Regions from separate parts of the Streptomyces sp. NPDC012466 genome, predicted to be linked through region 1. Evidence: riboswitches for the same ligand, from Rfam matches in the RefSeq annotation. Region 1 holds a riboswitch; each other region holds the start of a gene.
What was found. A riboswitch is a leader RNA that binds a small molecule or an ion and turns the genes downstream of it on or off. The one in region 1 is predicted to bind thiamine pyrophosphate.

Region 1 (2,257 bases):
AGGTCCTTCGGCGCGGAGGGCTCGTAGGCGACCACGACCTCCTGGCCCTCGTGCAACTGGCGGGACTGGTCCGGCTGGACGATCTCGGTGAACGTACGGCCCTTGTCGTTGCCGCTGTCGACCCGGATCGTGGCCCTCTTACAGGTGCCCTTCTCCTCCTGCACCGCCGAGGAACCCTCCGCGGTGGAGGTGTCGCCGGTCGGCGGAACGCCCGAGGCGCCGGCCTCCTTGCAGCTCACCTCGACCACCTTGGTGACCGTGGCCTCCTGCGTCTGCCGGTCGAAGCCGACGCCGGTGCGTTCGTGCGACGGGGCGCCGCCCGGCCACAGCACGGCGAGACCGACCAGCACTGCCACGGCGAACGGGATCAGGACCGCCGCGATGACCTTGCGCAGATGCAGGGAAACGGGCGTCGCCGGACCGTGGTTGTGACTGTGGGAATGACCATGGCCGCCCCCCGGTGCGGAGCCGGGGCCGTGGCCGTGTCCGTCGCCCCCACCGTGGTCGTTGCCCCCACCGTGGCCGTTCCTGTCACCTCTGCCAGGCCCGGAACCGCGCCCGCCGCCGGGGCCGGAGCCCTGCCCGCCGCCGGGGCCGGAGCCCTGCCCGCCGGTGGGGCCACCGTGGCCGCCACCGGAAGAACCGGCACCCGGGCCGCCGCCGGAGCCCGGCCCGTACTCTCCGCCGGGACGAGAACCGTACTCACGGCCAGGACCGGAGTCGTACCCGCCGCCGGAGCCCGAGCCGTACTCATCGCCGGAGTCCGATCCGTACCCGCCGCCGAAGCCCGAGCCGTATCCACCGCCGGAGCCGGAACCACGCTCACCGCCGCCTCCCGGGCCGAAGCTCCCGCCGCGCCCGTAGCCAGGCCCAAGGCCCTGTCCCTGAGCCTGCTCCTGCCGGGCCCCGGCGGCGCCGTCATGGCCGTCACCACGGCCGTTGCCGTTTCCGGCGCCGGATCCGCGGGGCGACTCGGGTGGGGGGTAGGGGGGACGCTGCGTCGTGGTCACCGACCGATCATCGCAAGAACGAGGGGGGCCCTCTGTTCACCGCGCCAGAATTGCCGCTAGCGTGGAGGCACCTTTTGTACACGCGGGAGCTCGGAGCACCGGGCTGAGAGGGCGCTGACCTCCGTCCCAGCGATGTTTCACATGAAACATCGCCGGAGTCGAGTGATGTTTCACACGGAACGTCGCCGGACGGAAGCCGCTGCGTCGACCGCCGAACCTGTTACCGGGTAATGCCGGCGTAGGGAGTAGGTCTCATGACCAGCAAGGACGCACGCACGCCTGCCTCCGTTCAGGACGAGAAGTCCGAGGAGGCCGGGAAGTCCATCGGCTGGCACAAGGCGTATGTCGAGGGCTCTCGCCCTGACCTGCGCGTGCCGGTCCGTCAGGTGCACCTCACCAACGGCCAGTCGGTCACGCTGTACGACACGTCGGGCCCGTACACCGATCCACTCGTCGACACCGACGTCCGCAGGGGCCTGTCGCCGCTGCGCGAGAACTGGATCATCGCCCGCGGCGACACGGAGGAGTACGCGGGCCGCCCCGTCCGTCCCGAGGACGACGGCATCAAGCACACCTCGCCCCGCGGCGGCCTTCGTAACCTGGACGCCGTCTTCCCCGGCCGGCCGCGCCAGCCCCGCCGGGGCAGGGAGGGACAGGCGGTCACGCAGCTCGCGTACGCCCGGCGCGGCGAGATCACGCCCGAGATGGAGTACGTGGCCATCCGGGAGAACGTGGCGCCCGAGGTCGTGCGGGACGAGATCGCCGCGGGCCGGGCCGTGCTGCCGGCCAACGTGAACCACCCGGAGATCGAGCCGATGATCATCGGCAAGCGGTTCCTGGTGAAGGTCAATGCCAACATCGGCAACTCGGCCGTGACGTCCTCCATCGAGGAGGAGGTCGAGAAGATGACCTGGGCGACCCGCTGGGGCGCCGACACGGTGATGGACCTGTCCACCGGCCGCAACATCCACACCACGCGCGAGTGGGTGCTGCGCAACTCTCCCGTCCCGATCGGCACCGTGCCGCTCTACCAGGCTCTGGAGAAGGTCGACGGCCGGGCCGAGGAGCTGACCTGGGAGATCTACAAGGACACGGTCATCGAACAGGCCGAGCAGGGCGTGGACTACATGACGGTCCACGCGGGCGTGCGCTTGGCGTACGTGCCGCTGACGGCGAACCGCAAGACCGGCATCGTCTCCCGCGGCGGCTCGATCATGGCCGCCTGGTGCCTCGCGCACCACAAGGAG
Region 2 (2,257 bases), on a different contig from region 1:
AGGTCCCCGGCGGTCCCGCGCGGCTCAGCAACATCGTCTTCATGGGCATGGGTGAGCCGCTCGCCAACTACAACCGGGTCGCCGGCGCCATCCGGCGGCTCACCGACCCCGAGCCCGACGGGGTGGGCCTCTCGCAGCGCGGCATCACCGTCTCGACGGTCGGGCTCGTGCCGGCCATCCACCGGTTCTCCGACGAGGGCTTCAAGTGCCGCCTCGCCATCTCGCTGCACGCCCCCGACGACGAGCTGCGCGACACCCTCGTGCCGGTGAACACGCGCTGGAAGGTCCGCGAGGTGCTGGACGCCGGCTTCGAGTACAGCGCCAAGTCCGGCCGGCGGCTGTCCATCGAGTACGCGCTGATCAGGGACATCAACGACCAGGCGTGGCGTGGTGACCGGCTCGGCCGGATGCTCAAGGGCAGGCCGGTGCACGTCAACCTGATCCCGCTGAACCCGACGCCCGGGTCGAAGTGGACGGCTTCCCGGCCCGAGGACGAGAAGGCGTTCGTGGAGGCCATCGCCGCCCATGGTGTGCCGGTGACGGTCCGGGACACCCGTGGTCAGGAGATCGACGGGGCGTGTGGTCAGCTGGCGGCCACCGAACGGTAGTCTGACCGTCGTAAGCACACCCTCGTATTCGACATCTGCATATTCCGACAGGGGAGCGCCACAGCGCTGAGAGTGCGGCACACGGCCGCAGACCCTCCGAACCTGGCCCAGGTCATTCTGGGTAGGGAGATCGGTCACCACTCGAGCTGTTGCGCCCTGCCCGGGACCCCGGAAGTCCCGGGCAGGGCCGCGTCTTCTCCTGGTCACTCCAGGAGGAATCCAGTGAGCATCAACGCAAAGCGGCTGACGGCGGCGGTCGTCGGGCTCGGCATGGCCGGCACACTCGCCGCGTGCGGGTCGTCCGACGGCGGTCAGGGGTCCGGCGACTCCAAGACCGTGACGCTCGTCAGCCACGACTCGTGGGCCGCGTCCAAGGACGTCATCGCGGCCTTCGAGAAGCAGTCCGGTTACAAGGTCGACTTCCTGAAGGACGGCGACGCCGGGCAGGCCGTCAACAAGGCCATCCTGACCAAGGACAACCCGCAGGGCGACGTCTTCTTCGGCGTCGACAACACCCTGCTGTCCCGCGCCCTCGACAACGGCCTCTTCCAGTCCTACGCGCCCAAGGGTGCGGACCGGATCAAGGCCGAGTACCGCGTCGACCAGGAGCAGCACCGGGTCACGCCCATCGACACCGGCGACATCTGCGTCAACTACGACAAGAAGTACTTCGCCGACCACAAGCTGCGGCCGCCGCGCACCTTCGACGACCTGATCAAGCCGCAGTACAAGAACCTGCTCGTGACCGAGAACGCCTCCGCCTCCTCACCCGGGCTCGGCTTCCTGCTCGGCACGGCCGCCAAGTACGGCGACGACGGCTGGGAGAGCTACTGGAAGAAGCTCAAGGCCAACGGTGTGAAGGTCGTCGACGGCTGGGAGCAGGCCTACAACGAGGAGTTCTCCGGCTCGGCCGGCGGCAAGAAGGCCAAGGGCGACCGGCCGCTCGTCGTGTCCTACGCCTCCTCGCCGCCCGCCGAGGTCGTCTTCGCCGACCCGAAGCCGAGCACGGCGCCGACCGGGGTCGCCGAGGGCACCTGCTTCCGGCAGGTCGAGTACGCGGGGCTGCTCAGCAACGCGAAGAACACCAAGGGCGGCAAGGCGTTCCTGGACTTCCTGCTCACCGAGCGGTTCCAGCAGGACATGCCCATGAACATGTTCGTGTACCCGGTACGCGAGGGCGCCCAGGTGCCCCCGGAGTTCGTGAAGTACGGGCCGCAGGCGAAGGACCCCGAGACCATGGACGCGGCGAAGATCGCCGACCACCGCGACCAGTGGGTCAAGTCGTGGACCTCACTCGTACTGAAGTAGCCGTTCGGCGGCGGGGCGCGGCGGCGCGGTTCGGTCTGCTGGCCGTGCCCGTCGCGTTCTTCGCGGTCTTCTTCGCCTATCCCGTCGCCGCGATCGTCGCGCGCGGCCTGAAGGCCGACGGGACCTGGCACCTCGGGCGGATCGGGGACGTGCTGGCGCAGTCCGACGTCCGGCACGTCCTGTGGTTCACCACCTGGCAGGCGGTGGTCTCCACCGCGCTCACGTTGCTCGTCGCGCTCCCCGGCGCGTACGTCTTCGCGCGCTTCGACTTCCCCGGCAAGCAGGTCCTGAGGGCGGTCGTCACCGTCCCGTTCGTGCTGCCGACGGTCGTCGTCGGTACG
Region 3 (2,257 bases), on a different contig from region 1:
GTAGACGCCGCCCGCGGTCACGGTGGTGTCCCAGCCCAGCTCCTCGCTGGTCGCCCCGATGACGAGTTCGCCGCTCGCGCGCGGCACCAGGTAGACGTGGCTGCCGCGCACCACCGCGCGCACCGTCCGGCTCAGGAACAGCCCGTGCCGGTGCGGCATCGTCAACCGCACGACCTGCCCCTTCACCGGGCGCACGGGAGGCAGCACATCTTGCGGGACACCCGCGAGCCGCCCACTGAGGCTGCCCCCGGCGAGCACCACCTGCCCGGCGGCCGGCGCGCTCCCGTCGGCCAGGACGACACCCGCGGCCCGGTCCCGTACGACGGTCAGCCGCTCCGCCCACGCCCGGTGGAAGACCACGCCCGCCCGCTCGCACGCGGCCACCAGGGCCCCGGCCAGCCGCCGCGGGTCGATCTGGTGATCACCGTCGACCCGGAGCCCGCCGCGCACGCCCGGCGCGAGCATCGGCTCCAGGCGCCGGCACTCGCGCCCCGACAGCCACTGCGAGTCCAGCCCCGACTGCTGCTGAAGGGCGTGCAGTTCGCGCAGGTGGGCCCGGTCGTCGGCGTCCAGGGCCACGGCGAGCGTGCCGCAGCGGCGGTAGCCGAGGTCCTGGCCGGTCAGCTCGGTGAGCTCGGCGGCGAAGTCCGGGTAGCGCCGGGCGGAGGCGAGGTTCAGGCCGAGCAGGGTCTGCTCGCCGTAGTGCAGTTCCGTGACGGCGGCCAGCATGCCGGCCGCCACCTGTGCGGCTCCGCCGCCCGGCTCGGGGTCCACGACGGCGGTGGCGAACCCGCGTTGCGCGGCCCGCCAGGCCGTCACCAGGCCGATGATCCCGCCCCCGATGACCAGGACGTCTGATGTGGTGGACGTAGGCGACATGGGCGTCCAGCCCCTCCCTTCGCCGGCATGACCCGGATCAGGTTCGTACGGTCGGAGGCCGCCAGCCTCCCTCTCAGCCCGGTGCGTCCGGGCTCCCGCGAGTGCTTTACGTTGGCCACCCTAGCCCGATGCCGCATGCCGCAGTAAGGGAGCCTCCGCCCATGGCCCGATCCCTCGACGGTCTCGTCCTCGCCCCGGTCGCCGACCAGGCACCAGGTCAGGTGGGCACCCGCACCCGGTTCACGTACCACGAGCGGCAGGGCGAGATCTGGGCCGAGTACAGCGGCGGCGACGTCGTACGGGGGCATCTCGTGGGTACCCGGGAAGGTGACCGGCTGGACTTCCGGTACGTCCAGCTCAAGCGGGACGGCACCACGTCCTCGGGGCACTGCGTCTCGGCGGTCGTGGAGCTGCCCGACGGGCGGGTGCGGCTGGAGGAGACCTGGGAGTGGGAGTCCCAGCGGGGCGACGGCACGAGCGTTGTGGAGCAGGTCACGGCGCATGAGCACTGACTGACCATCCGTCAGGTGTCTATGGTGATCAGGTGAGCGAGCAGACGCAGGAACCAGGTTCGTCCGCGCCCCGGCGCGTTGTCGTGGCGGGCGCGGGCATGGCCGGGGTGCAGACCGCCGTCGCACTGCGCGAGCAGGGCTTCCCCGGCGATGTGATCCTGATCGGCGCCGAGCCCCACCAGCCCTACGACCGGCCGCCGTTGTCCAAGGCCGTCCTGCTCGGCAAGTCCGAGGGCTCGGCCTTCGACGTCGACTTCGAAGCCCTCGGCATCGAACTGCGGCTCGGCTGCGAGGTGCTGGGCCTGCGCCCCGCCGACCACGAGCTGGACACCGAGGACGGGCCCGTGCCCTACGACGTCCTGGTCGTCGCGACCGGCGCCGAACCGGTCCGGCTGCCCGGCGCGGAGGGCGTGCCCGGCGTGCATCTGCTGCGCACCCTCGACGACGCCGAGCGGCTGCGCCCGGTACTGGCCCGCCGGCACGACATCGTGGTCGTCGGCGCGGGCTGGATCGGCGCGGAGTTCGCCACCGCCGCGCGCGAGGCGGGCTGCGCGGTGACCGTCGTGGAGGCCGCCGAACGGCCGCTCGCCGGGGCGCTGCCCGCCGAGGTCGCCGCCCCGATGGCCGGCTGGTACGCCGACGCGGGCGCCGTACTGCGGACGCACGCGCGCGTGGAGCGCGTCGAGCCGGGCGCCGTGCTCCTCGACGACGGCACACGGCTGCCCGCGGGCGCGGTCGTCGTCGGCATCGGCGCCCGCCCCGCCACGGCCTGGCTGGCCGGCTCCGGCATCGCGCTCGGCGCCCACACCGAGATCCTGGCCGACGAGCATCTGCGCACGTCCGTACCGGACGTGTACGCGGTCGGC

Region 2: another riboswitch for thiamine pyrophosphate. It lies ahead of ACFY9E_RS30395 (thiamine ABC transporter substrate-binding protein); the one in region 1 lies ahead of thiC (phosphomethylpyrimidine synthase ThiC).
Region 3: another riboswitch for thiamine pyrophosphate. It lies ahead of thiO (glycine oxidase ThiO); the one in region 1 lies ahead of thiC (phosphomethylpyrimidine synthase ThiC).

The regions. Positions count from the first base shown of each region.
Region 1 covers NZ_JBIBEQ010000003.1:185,996-188,252, reverse strand. Annotated here, with positions in the region: gene ACFY9E_RS13220 (YibE/F family protein) at 1-356, opposite strand, end outside; TPP riboswitch at 1,083-1,272, shown strand; gene thiC (phosphomethylpyrimidine synthase ThiC) at 1,265-2,257, shown strand, end outside.
Region 2 covers NZ_JBIBEQ010000009.1:99,166-101,422, reverse strand. Annotated here, with positions in the region: gene rlmN (23S rRNA (adenine(2503)-C(2))-methyltransferase RlmN) at 1-608, shown strand, start outside; TPP riboswitch at 648-754, shown strand; gene ACFY9E_RS30395 (thiamine ABC transporter substrate-binding protein) at 879-1,916, shown strand; gene ACFY9E_RS30390 (ABC transporter permease subunit) at 1,955-2,257, shown strand, end outside.
Region 3 covers NZ_JBIBEQ010000010.1:266,843-269,099, reverse strand. Annotated here, with positions in the region: gene thiO (glycine oxidase ThiO) at 1-879, opposite strand, end outside; TPP riboswitch at 877-988, opposite strand; gene ACFY9E_RS32620 (hypothetical protein) at 1,041-1,391, shown strand; gene ACFY9E_RS32615 (FAD-dependent oxidoreductase) at 1,424-2,257, shown strand, end outside.